DNA from 4 places in the Shewanella sp. ISS20 genome. Region 1 is predicted to be linked to each of the others. Evidence: predicted binding sites of a transcription regulator. Region 1 holds the regulator's gene; each other region holds the start of a gene.

Region 1 (3,217 bases):
TTGGCTTAGCCTGCGGATTGGTGCTCATTTGCTCACGCCAATCAGCTACATGCTCATTCAGGTAGCTTTGAATGGTAATAGGCTCGCCAAAATTCACATAACCTTGACCAAAGTTACCTAATTTACGGATGGCACCAAATACTTGCCATAGCGACTCTTTTTGCTTCTTTTTGCCACTTAACTCTTTGTGATAGGTCGCGACTTCCATCACATGGTCATAACCTAAATACACAGGCACTAAAGTGATAGGACGCTCAATGCCGCGCAGCACTGAATTTAACGTCATGGCTAACATGCCGGTTTTAGGGGTTAGCAAGCGCCCAGTACGCGAGCGACCACCTTCAGTAAAGTATTCAACTGAATAGCCTTTAGTGAACAGTTGGTCTAAATATTCACGAAAGACTGCGGTATATAATTTGTTGCCGTTAAAACTGCGACGAATAAAGAAGGCGCCGCCACGTCTAAACAAAGGCCCCGCCGGCCAGAAATTAAGATTGATACCCGCAGCAATATGCGGTGGCACCATACCTTGGAAATATAAAATGTAAGACAGCAGCAAATAGTCCATGTGACTGCGATGACAAGGCACATACACGATTTCATGGCCATCATGGTGCAACTGGCGCACATGTTCCGCGCCCTTAATATTGATGCCCTTGTAGAGCTTATTCCAAAGCCATGTCAGCATGCGTTCGGCAATTCTTACCAAGCTATCAGAATAATCCGCCGCGATTTCATCAATATATTCAACAGCCTTAGCCTTAGCTTCGGCATGAGTAATTTTTTTGGATTGAACTTCCTCATCAATCGCCTTCTGCACTGCTTCGGAATTAATGAGGGCATGAAATAAATTCTGACGACTTGGCAGCGACGGCCCTGTCATCACTTTGCGCTGACGGCTAAAGTGAACCCTAGCAACGCGCGCAAGTTTATGGGCAATCTGCTGATCCGTGCCATGCTCGTCAGCCATATAGCGCAGCGACACAGCATTAGAGAATTGCACAAAATTATGGCGACCTAAGAATAAGATCATAAAAAATTTGCGCAGCCAATTAGGATCTTCGCGCTCTAACACCGCGGCCTTCATAGTGTCATCTTCTTTACCTGGTGTCCGTCCCCAAAACAGACTCACAGGTACAAGTTGAATTTCCAAATCAGGATTAGCTCTGTGCATTTGCAGCAGAGTTTTAAATTCACTTAAGAAGGCATCACTTGATGGCCGATTGCCAAACATAGGTTTAGCGCGATTTAAGCACACAACTCGCGGCAGTGCTTTGCCGTGGCATTCCAACTCATCGTAAGGGCTAGGTAAACCAAACTTATCGGTGACATCGCTCAAGGCGGCCATATCGCTGAAAGATTCAGTTTTCATTACATAAATGAGCGGTTTTTTAGGATCAAGATTTAGATCGGCAAAGGGATCTGTTGGCACAACGATTGTGTGCACTAGCTTGCGCTGAAACCAGCGCAACACTGTCATTACGAAAGAGTCTTGTTTGGCCATTGTTATTATGCAATTCAGGTCACGTTAATAGTCCTATAGAATACCAGAACAGGCTACTTGATAGCGAATCTCTACTTAAAACAAACCTTGGCGAATACTTGCGCCAGCACAAATACTGTATATACTAACAGTAACTGTATAGAAAGACAGGAACCAACATGAGACCTTTAACACCCCGCCAAGCAGAGATTTTAGAACTGATTAAACGCAATATCAGCGAAACTGGTATGCCGCCAACTCGTGCAGAAATTGCGACTCAGTTAGGGTTTCGCAGTGCCAATGCCGCCGAAGAGCATTTAAAAGCGCTGGCAAAAAAAGGGTGTATTGAAATCATGCCTGGTACTTCTCGCGGTATTCGTCTGCCGCCCGAAGAAGTGGTAGAAATTGAGACTGGTCTGCCACTCATTGGCCAAGTTGCTGCGGGCGAGCCTATTCTTGCCCAGCAACATGTCGAAAGTTATTTTCAAGTTGATGCCACTATGTTCCATCCTGCCGCCGACTTCTTATTAAAAGTTCGCGGCGATAGCATGAAGAACATCGGCATTCTCGAAGGTGATTTGCTAGCCGTGCATAAAATGCAAGAAGCTCGCAATGGCCAAATTGTGGTGGCTCGAGTTGATGATGACGTCACAGTTAAGCGCTTTGAAAAGAAAGGGAGAATAATTTATCTACACCCTGAAAATGATGAATACTCCCCGATAGTTGTTGATCCTAGCTATCAAGAACTGACCATAGAAGGCTTAGCCGTAGGCATTATTCGTAATGGTGGTTGGCTATGACCACCAAAACATCAACCACATCAGGTCACCCCGGATTATGGTGCGCTAATACTCGGCGCGTTCATCAAACCATGATAGAAAGCTTACCAACCCAAGGCCAAGGGCGAATTGAGCTTGAAAAAATTGCCCCACAACTGGTGCGTCTCAGTCACCAAGGCCAATGGATAGTCTTAATTAATCCGCCCAACATAGGTTATAAAACCATGTTGGCCGCGGCTGGGGTTCGCTTAGATAGAGTTTTACTCGTAAAAGCCAAAGATGAAGTTGAAGCCTTATGGGCGAGTGAAATTGCCCTTACCAATGGTACCTGCAGCGCCGTATTAACTTGGGTTTCTATGTTAGATCAACGCGATCAGCGCCGCATGCAATTAGTTGAACGCAATGCTCGGGCGATTGGCTTTATTTTTGAACATGTAAACCTAACGCTTGGTGACGAGCTCGCATTTAAAGCCCCGCAGACCTTACTGCGTGCCATGCATTAGCACCTAAACATAATCTAAAAATCTAAGCTCGAAATTCACTAATTCAAAATCTAGGCTCGCAGCCTAAGCTCAAAATTTAAATGCAAACCAAGTTCAGCCCAACATAGTGCTGCAGATTAAATTCTGCAGGCATGTCTTAGCTATTACTCATCATCGCCACCAGCATTCATTTCAGTCAGCAAGCCACGCCCTATACTTTCAATCTTTATTGATTTCTAAATTTATGACTTTTCAGCTATATATCTATGGTATGGAAAATTAAGTTGCTGCTAACTTTAATGAATAATGGATTTATCTGATTAACGATTAGTGTCCAATATCGGGCAGCATCATCAAGAATACCTTGGTGCTAGCCTCAAAACACTTGCCGTCATCGTTTGCTGTTGTGGGAACCGAAGAGTTTACATAGCACCTAGACTTTACTGTGTACCTCTTCTTTGTAATTGCTTAGG
Region 2 (3,217 bases), 110 kb from region 1:
CCCACTTCAATCACAGTGGTCGCTACCAGTAAATCAATATTACCTTGCTTGAAATCACCCATGACTTGTTGTTTTTCAGCGCTTTTCATGCGGCCATGAACTAAACCAATACTGAGTTCTGGCAGTAATAACTTAAGCTCAGATGCGGTATCTTCAGCCGCTTGGCATTCAAGTACTTCAGATTCTTCAATCAAGGTGCACACCCAATAGGCTTGGCGCTTATCGTTAATGGCCGCTTGTTTTACGCGCTCAATGACTTCTAGGCGGCGGCTATCAGCAACTGCCACTGTGGTTATTGGCGTTCGCCCCGGTGGCAGCTCATCTATGATGGAGGTATCTAAATCTGCATACGCCGTCATGGCCAGAGTTCGCGGAATTGGCGTTGCCGTCATGATCAGTTGATGCGGATAAAAGCCTTGATGTAAGCCTTTCTCTCTTAAGCCTAAACGCTGATGCACGCCGAATCTGTGCTGCTCATCGATAATGACCAAGGCTAAATGCTTGAACTGTACTTGCTCTTGAAAAATGGCGTGGGTGCCAACCACCATTTGCGCTTCACCGCTAGCAATGCGCTCTAAACTTGTGACTCTGGCCTTGCCTTTAAGCTTGCCGGCTAACCAGCCCACTTGAACGCCTAAGGGCGCGAACCAAGCGTTAAAAGTATTGGCGTGCTGCTCAGCAAGTAGTTCCGTAGGCGCCATTAAAGCCACCTGAAAACCATTAGCTATGGCTTTTAACGCGGCAAGCGCTGCCACTAAGGTTTTACCTGAACCAACATCCCCTTGCACTAAGCGCATCATAGGTTGGCTGAGCTGCATATCATGATGAATATCCGCTACCACTCTTTGCTGTGCGCCTGTGGGGGTAAACGGCAGGCTTTCAAGAAAAGGAATAGTCAGTGCGCTAGCATCGGCCATGGCAATGGCACTATCGCGATTACTGCGTTGGCGTAATTGCAGCATAGATAAATTGTGCGCCAGTAACTCTTCTTGAATTAAGCGTTGCTGCGCCGGATGTTGGCCTTGCTCTAATTGCCACAGCGCGACAACAGCTGGTGGGCGATGTAATAAGCGCAGCGCATCACTGAGTTGTAAGTGATTAGGGCGCAAGGGCTCTGGCAATAATTCCGGCAGGCTGCCTTGGGCTAATAACTCAAGTACTTGGTTGGTGAGTTTTTTCCAGCTGCTTTGCTTTAATCCCTCAGTGGTGGGATACACAGGTGTTAAGCTTTCTTCGGCCGTAAAAATTTCACCCGCATGCACTAGTTTATATTCGGGATGAACGATTTCTAACTGGTGCTGGCCGCGCCTAATTTCACCATAAGCCCTAATAAACATGCCATTTTGCATGCTATTACGCTGGGCGGCGCTAAAGTTGAAAAATCTTAGGGTAGCGCTGCCGCTTGCATCTTGCACCTGACAAACCAGCATACGCTTGCGCCCTTGCAGGACTTGGCTTGAGATGATTTCAGCTTCAAGAGTCGCCTGATGGCCTGGCAATAATTGCGCAATAGGATAAATACGGGTGCGGTCTTCGTAGCGCAGAGGTAAGTGGAACAGCAGATCCTGAACAGTGTGAATGCCTAGCTTGCTGAGCTTTTCAGCCATTTTAGTAGCAACACCTTTAAGCTCGGTGATTGCCATAAGATCCAATTGTGGCAACGCTTCAGTACCCAATCACTGTGAATTTATACATATATTAACAGAGTCTGGGTTTTAGGCAATCAATGGCGTATTGCTTGAGGGAAGGAGCTGGGATCAAAAAGGCATAAACGATACATCTGATGCTGCTAGAAGCCAATGTCAGCACTGATTGCTGACATTGGTTTAGCAAGCTTAAGTGTTTTGATGTCTTGCTAGGCCAATACGACAAGCCATGCAATTAAGATGGTTATTAGATAGTTACTTGGCTAATTAAATAACTAATGTAAGCAATATAACCCACTAACATAACAGCCCCTTCTCGGCGACCTAAACGCAAGCCAGTATAAGCAAAAGGCAATAAGATAGCCGCTAACGCTAACATCACAATAAAGTCTAAGCTTTGAAATCCGGCTGACGAGATAGGTGAAATTAAGGCGGTAATACCTAAAATTCCCAGAATGTTAAAAATGTTAGAGCCAACTACGTTGCCAATGGCGATATCACTTTGGCCTTTGAGGGCGGCAAGCACTGAGGTTACAAATTCAGGCATACTGGTGCCGATAGCGACAATCGTTAAGCCAATAATAACTTCACTAATCCCAAAGGTACGGGCTAAATCCACCGCGCCATCCACAAACAAAATGCCGCCACCCACTAATAAGGCAATTCCGCCGACAATCAGTAATATTGATAACCACGGCGCTTGTGGTGAGTTATCAATTTCTACTTCGGTATTCTGTTTTTTGGAGTCTATATAGCTAAAGACTAAATAGGCAATTAACAGCCCAAATAACAGTGCGCCATCGAAATTCGATAACTCGCCATCAATTAATACTACCCATAACAAGATGCTCACGGCAATCATGATGGGAATATCACGCTTAACCATTTGCGATTGCACTGTGATTGGGCGGATTAACGCGGTAATCGCCAAAATTAAGCCAATATTGGCAATGTTGGAACCAATCACATTGCCTAATGCTATGCCTGAATTGCCTGCCAAAGCTGACTTTACACTGACGGCGAGTTCTGGGGCACTGGTGCCACACGCGACAATAGTAAGACCGATAACGAGTGGGGTAATGCCTAAGCGTAAAGCTAGGGCACTAGCACCACGTACCATAGCTTCCGCGCCTAAGGTGAGAATAATAAAACCGCCGATGAGCGATAAAAAAATCATCATGTTATTGTTATGTCCTTATAAAAATGACAGCCGGTCAATCGCTTGACTGGCTTGGCATTCGATTACTGAAAAAGATCCTCGTTCGGCGAATCTTTAAAAAGATCGCTGTTATCTGTTTGCTCACTCACATATTCAGTCGGTTCAGTCCCCGCAGTAAAATACTCAAAACGGCTGGTGTAATCGGTTTTATGGGTAAGCTTGCCAGTGGCGCGATCAATTCGCACAGACACTATGCCAGCAGGTGGTTGACTTGCCTTTTCTGGCACGCCTTCAAGCGCATGTTTCATAAAATCATTCCACGCCGGGCCTGCGGTCTTTGCGCCAGCTTCAGCACCAGAAATTTGATCCGCAGGACCGGTTGGGTCCCACGCTGTGCGACCTAATTGCCGTC
Region 3 (3,217 bases), 1.7 Mb from region 1:
GCGTGGCTTCTGTACCTAAACCATCAGTATCGCGTAACACTTTTTTAATGGCAGGATCGGTCACATGGCGCGCAATACCTGTCATGGCCGAGAGTAAGCTAGCATCATTAAAAAATTTAGGTGCTGTCGTTTGTTTTTCGACTAAATCGGCTTGCTGACAATGAACGCCATCGCCAATCGCCACCTGTGGCAAACTGAAGGCAGAAAACTCACTCTCGCCTTGAGGATTAGATTTAGTCGGAAATAACACTTTCCAGCCTAGGGCAACCACATCCTTTTGTTTGGCAATGAATAATCCACCGGCGACTTCAGTATCTATTTGTTTATCCACGTATTCAAAATGCGGATAAAACTGAATTAAATACTGCCGCGCTACTAGCTCATAAATGTTGTTTTCGGCGCTAGAGAGGCGACTTAAATCTGTGGCTTTCGCGGTCGGGATTATCGCGTGGTGAGCACTGATTTTACTATCATTCCACGCCTTAGATTTAAGGCTAACATTGGCATTGTTCGCCGCATCTTGTAAAGCCGCGCAAGAATGGCGGATGGCGCTAATGACTTGCGGCACATCATTTAAATGCTCTTTTGGTAAATAGCGGCAATCAGAACGCGGATAAGTGATGAGCTTATGGCGCTCATACAATTGCTGACAAGTATCAAGCACGCTTTGAGCGCTCATGCCAAAGCGTTTGGCGGCATCAATTTGTAAGGCTGATAAACTATAAGGCAGTGGTGGCGGCGTGGCTTTTTTGGCTTGGGTGACATTGACTATTTTGCCCGTTTGCCCTTGTACCCGTGAGATAACATTCAAGGCTAATGCCTTTGATAATACTCGATTATCTTCATCCATATAAGGCTCACACGCGGCACTCGGGCGCCATTTGGCCTGATAAGACTCATTGCTGGCAGTCAAGAAAGTTGCCAGCACTTCATAAAAAGGTTTAGAGACGAAGTCGGCAATTTCAAGGTCACGGTGAACGATTAAGCCTAATACCGGGGTCTGCACGCGGCCGATAGATAACACGCCGTTATAGCCTGATTGGCGCCCTTGCAGAGTGCATAGGCGCGTCATATTAATGCCATACAGCCAATCGGCTCGAGCTCGAGCTAACGCTGAGGTTGCTAAGGGAATAAAGTCGGTATTTTTTCTTAGATTATTGAGCGCCTTTTTAACTGCTACTGGATTTAAATCGCTAATTAAGCAGCGCAATACTTCAGCTTTTTTGGCTTTAGATACGCCACAATGATTAATGACTTCATCAATCAATATCTGCCCGACCCTATCAGGGTCGCCCATGTTGACTAACACATCAGCGTCTTTAATGAGTTTCTTGACCACAGTAAATTGCTTTTTAGTGTTAGCCTTAACCACCAATTTCCATTCAGTGGGTACAATCGGCAAATGCTCTAACGCCCATTTTTTATAATCTGGGTTATAGGCTTCAGGCTCAGCTTGTTCCAATAAATGGCCAATACACCAAGTGACTACATCGCCATTGCCGGCCTTGATATAGCCATCATGTTGTTGATGGGGTTTAGGTAGCACATCAACCAATGCTCGGCCTAAACTGGGTTTTTCTGCAATAAATAATCTCACACTGACTTACCTGCTCTAAAGCTCACGATATTATCCAGACGGCGGCGTTAATTGGCTTGGTAACCCCGAATGAGTTCAGCCATGGGCTCAAGTAGATGGCCATCAAACTGCCAATCAGTACACCCATAGTGACGTTAACAACATCGACACCGAAGCACTGGATAAATTTACAGTAACCTTAGCGTTTGTTATTAGTTTCGGCAAGAAAAAAACCACAGCCAAGGCTGTGGTTTTAATTAAATGACTAGCAATGATGCCATTTATCCCTTACGGGTGGCAGACATTGTGCAATTCAAGGTTAGTGCCTAGGTCTTTATTGCGGGTAGTCTTGCTGTTGTCATTACGCTGCGCGGTTAATTGATCAAGGTAAGCTTGGTCAACATCGTTAGTAATGTAGATACCATCAAATACTGAGGTTTCAAAACGGGCAATGTCCGGATTTTCTTGTCTAACGGCGGCAATCAAATCGGGCAAGTCTTGGAAGATAATGCCATCAGCGCCAATAATCTGGGCAATTTCATCGGCATCGCGACCATGAGCAATCAGCTCATTAGTGGTTGGCATATCAATGCCATAGACGTTAGGGAAGCGAATTTCAGGGGCGGCCGAGGCAAAATACACCTTGTTAGCACCTGCTTCTCTTGCCATTTCAATAATTTGCTCTGAAGTAGTACCGCGAACTATCGAATCATCCACCAGCAAGACATTTTTACCGTAAAACTCAGTATTAATGGCATTGAGCTTACGACGGACTGATTTTTTACGTTCTTGCTGACCAGGCATAATAAAGGTACGGCCAATATAGCGGTTTTTAACAAAGCCTTGGCGATAAGGTAAGTCCATTTCACGAGCGATTTCGAGCGCGATATCACATGAGGTTTCTGGAATAGGAATGACCACATCAATATCATGCTCATACCATTCTTTCTTAATCTTCTTACCTAAATAAGTGCCCATATTAACGCGACTCGCATATACAGAGACTTTATCTATGGTTGAATCTGGACGTGCAAAATACACATATTCAAAGATGCATGGGCTGTAACTTGGCGCTTCTGCGCATTGGCGGGTAAATAGGCGGCCATCTAAGGTGATAAAGATGGCTTCACCTGGAGCGACATCGCGTATTACTTCAAAACCGACAGCGTCCAAGGCCACACTTTCAGAAGCCACCATGTACTCAGTGCCTTTGGCAGTTTCATTTTTACCTAGCATTAATGGCCGAATACCAAAGGGATCGCGAAACGCCAGCAAACCTTGACCGATAATCATGGCCACTACGGCATAGGCGCCGCGGGTTTGTTGATGCAAGTGAGCTACAGCAGAAAAGACTTCATCTTCAGACAAAATCAAGCCTTTAGTTTGCTGCAGTTCATCCGCCAATAAGTTAAGTAACACTTCAGAATCTGAGGTGGTATTCACATGGCGACGTTTTTTAAGTAAGGATTCAGACAGTTCGAGCGTATTGGTTAAATTACCGTTGTGAGCGAGGGAGATACCAAAGGGGGAATTAACATAAAAAGGTTGCGCTTCCGAGGCACTGGAACTGCCTGCGGTCGGGTAACGTACGTGCCCTATGCCTGCATTGCCTTGTAGTCTCTGCATATGTTTAGGTTCAAA
Region 4 (3,217 bases), 1.0 Mb from region 1:
TTAAAGGTTGGACCGAAAGAAAGAATTAACAAACTTATCGAAGCAGGTTTTGACTTAAAATTTAAAACAGTAAAAAGTATTTATTTTAGAGAAAATTTACAGCTTATAGATTCAACAATGGATATTTTTTTAGCCGAATGCTTATTCGTGTTTATGCAAAATAAAATATCTGGATTAAAAGAAATTGTAGATGTGGTTTCTGAACGCAATCCATGTAACTTTGAAACGAGCTGTCCTAAAAGACGATTAGATTTTTATCAATATAAAATGAAGAGACTTATTGTTGACGCAGCTCTCGGTATGCAACCTAAAAAAGCATGGACAGGAGTTTATGATGCTTCAGGTGGTTACATTATTGTAAAATCGAAGGGAGATGTAGTCTGTTACCATTTATACAATTGGAACGCCTTACAAGACTACCTATTTAAAAACCTCAAATTTGAAACTCCAACATCAACGGGTCGTGGTAGTAAAGCTTCATTCAATTATGGGTTGTATTACAATGAAAACAATGTTCACTATTTGGATATCTGTCTTCAACTTAGGTTTAAGTGATCTATTTCGCAATAACTACCAAAACATTAATGGTATTGAAAACACTCAAGCTGAATAGAGTTAGAAAACTAACTATCCAAATTGTCTTGAGCCATTAAAGCATCTCAAACAAATAAGATCAGAATTTGTTAGATAAAAAACCGCCAATGAAGGCGGTTTTTTATTGTGTGCTAACAGTTGTGGTCGATGTGTGGACAATGTTTTTTGCAATCCCTTATGCATCAAGGGTTTCAGGCTATACTCTCACGAACCTAATGTTGAATTGTAAACATAACAAACGCTTTAAGACGGATTCGCAACGCGTAACATTTTTATCATGCGCTATTTTTAGTGCTTAAGATCGTGTGCGGAAACAATGTATTGCTCACAAATTAAGCGGCATTATTCTTAGGGGGAAGGGATAGTTGAATTACCCCTTAATTCAAAAGGTACATTATTGGTTATTTATGAAATCGCGAACTCCATGAGTGTAACCAAGTGCAAATGCTTGATGAACGCTTTTGTGACGACCATCAATATTGGCTTGACTGCTGCCTAAATTATCAATATCTAAAACTATATTCTCTTTTAGAACAATACCTTGTTCATAGCCTGAATTATAAGCACATTGGCAGCATTTGTGACGTCCATGATGATGCATTTGATGACCTTCAAGAGTCGTAAGTGTATCTTCATCAATAATTCTTAAGTGTTGATTATTACAAGGCATTATTTTTCCTATCCATGAATTAGTTTTTATGATTATCCCTTAAATGCACTGATATTTGTACAAATATAAATCAATTGATGAAAATGAAATGGCATACTCGGGTAGCTGGAGATATCTAGCCTCCAGCCTTCTTGTTGCATCCAAAGCGGGAAGGTTGACCACTACAGTCCTAGATTGATTTGCGTCAGCGACTAAACAACCCGATCTCATACCGTATTTTCCTTCTTAACAACAATATTTTATAGTGCTGGCGCTATAAAAAAACTGCTAAACTGTGTTTTTATACAGCATACAGAGATTGTGCATGAAATCAGTACATTGCTCTCGATGTAACAAAAAACTGTGTTATATCGAATATGGCCGTATCAACATAAAATGCCCACGTTGCAAATTTATTACTGACCAGAACACCCCGAGTGTCCACGCTGGAAATTACAGTAATGCCAAAGAAATTAACGATTCTCAACAGTGATTGCTTAACAGCATTAAAGACTTTATCTGATAATAGCATTGACCTTATTGTTACCGACCCGCCTTACTACAAAGTAAAGCGAGATGCTTGGGATAACCAATGGGCTACTCAAGCAGAATTTTTGTCCTGGCTTGATAATGTGGCCTTAGAATTATGGCGTGTATTAAAACCATCAGGAACTTTGTACTTGTTCTGTAGCTCTCGCCTTGGCGCAGAAACTGAGATGCTGCTTAAGCAACGCTTTGACGTACTAAGCCATATCATATGGACAAAGCCAAGTGGCCCTTGGAATCGTACTTGCAAAGAAGCTCTACGCACATTTTTCCCCGCAACAGAGCGAGTTATCATGTGTGGCCACTATGGCTCTGAAGGTTTCGCTAAAGGTGCATCGAATTATCAAGCAAAGTGCCAGGACTTAAAAACCAAAGTCTTTGCTCCTCTTATAAATTACTTCAAAGATGCTAAAGAGCGACTGAACGTACCAGCTAAAGAGATCAATAAGGTGACAGGCACTCAAATGTCCTCACATTGGTTTAGTTGTTCACAGTGGAAATTACCATCTAAAGAGCAATATAAACAACTGCAGGCACTGTTTAGACAGTATGAACACCCAGCGCTTGAGGTTTCTCACGAGGAGTTATCCGGTCAATTTACTGCGTTAAATGATGACTACTTGACGTTGGTTCGTCAGCATGATGATTTAAAAGAAGAATATCATCGACTTAAAAGGCCGTTCAGTGTAACTAAAGAAGTGCCGTTTACTGATGTCTGGTCATTTGCTGCCGTTCAGTATTATCCTGGCAAGCACCCATGCGAAAAGCCAGCACCAATGCTTGAGCATATTATTAAGGCAAGCAGTCGAGAAAACGATGTTGTGCTGGATTGTTTCATGGGTAGTGGTTCAACAGGTAAAGCGGCGTTAAAATTAGGGCGCAGGTTCATAGGGATTGAAATGGATAGTGATATTTTCAATCAAACAGCGTCAAATATTCGCTAGAAAGAAAAACCGCCAATGAAGGCGGTTTTTTATTGTGTCCTAACAGTTGTGGTCGATGTGTGGACAATGTTTTTTGCAATCCCTTATGCATCAAGGGTTCCAAGCGATACTCTCACGCACCTAATGGTGCGTTTTTAGTCTCTAAAACATCAGTCTAGGTTCAATCAAGATCTCTTAGCATGAAATCTAATGACGGCGCGAAGAACGCTGAACCTGTGACTGCACGGGTAAAGTGCAGTAAGTGATCGTGATGCCCGTGACCGTCACCATGGATCATGCTACGCAGCATCAATTCAAAGTGACTTGGATTACAGCACACAGAAATAAACATCAAACCTTGGTTAGTCATTGAGCCATAAGGCATGCTTTGGCGTAAAATTTCTAAACTATTACCGTCAGCATCTTTCAGATTAACCCGTTTAATATGGCTAGTTAATGGCTTATCAGCACTGGCATATTCAATATTATCTTGCTTAGTGCGACC

Evidence for each region. The regulator LexA, encoded in region 1, represses DNA repair genes until DNA is damaged. The targets are predictions, from matches to a motif close to TACTGTATNNNNATACAGTA.
Region 2: a site for LexA is predicted at 1,678-1,697, ahead of recG (ATP-dependent DNA helicase RecG). Genes of this name have one in related genera too.
Region 3: a site for LexA is predicted at 1,753-1,772, ahead of AC1HDP_RS06525 (DNA topoisomerase III). Genes of this name have one in related genera too.
Region 4: a site for LexA is predicted at 1,535-1,554, ahead of AC1HDP_RS09615 (DNA-methyltransferase). Genes of this name have one in related genera too.

What each region holds. Positions count from the first base shown of each region.
Region 1 is NZ_JAWRZK010000001.1:3,091,086-3,094,302, reverse strand. It holds gene plsB (glycerol-3-phosphate 1-O-acyltransferase PlsB) at 1-1,504, opposite strand, end outside; gene lexA (transcriptional repressor LexA) at 1,663-2,283, shown strand; gene AC1HDP_RS14090 (SulA-like leucine-rich domain-containing protein) at 2,280-2,765, shown strand.
Region 2 is NZ_JAWRZK010000001.1:3,197,707-3,200,923, forward strand. It holds gene recG (ATP-dependent DNA helicase RecG) at 1-1,661, opposite strand, end outside; gene AC1HDP_RS14540 (calcium/sodium antiporter) at 1,894-2,826, opposite strand; gene AC1HDP_RS14545 (penicillin-binding protein 1A) at 2,889-3,217, opposite strand, start outside.
Region 3 is NZ_JAWRZK010000001.1:1,440,808-1,444,024, forward strand. It holds gene AC1HDP_RS06525 (DNA topoisomerase III) at 1-1,597, opposite strand, end outside; gene purF (amidophosphoribosyltransferase) at 1,865-3,217, opposite strand, start outside.
Region 4 is NZ_JAWRZK010000001.1:2,061,125-2,064,341, forward strand. It holds gene AC1HDP_RS09605 (HpaII family restriction endonuclease) at 1-555, shown strand, start outside; gene AC1HDP_RS09610 (hypothetical protein) at 989-1,264, opposite strand; gene AC1HDP_RS09615 (DNA-methyltransferase) at 1,705-2,733, shown strand; gene AC1HDP_RS09620 (Dyp-type peroxidase) at 2,894-3,217, opposite strand, start outside.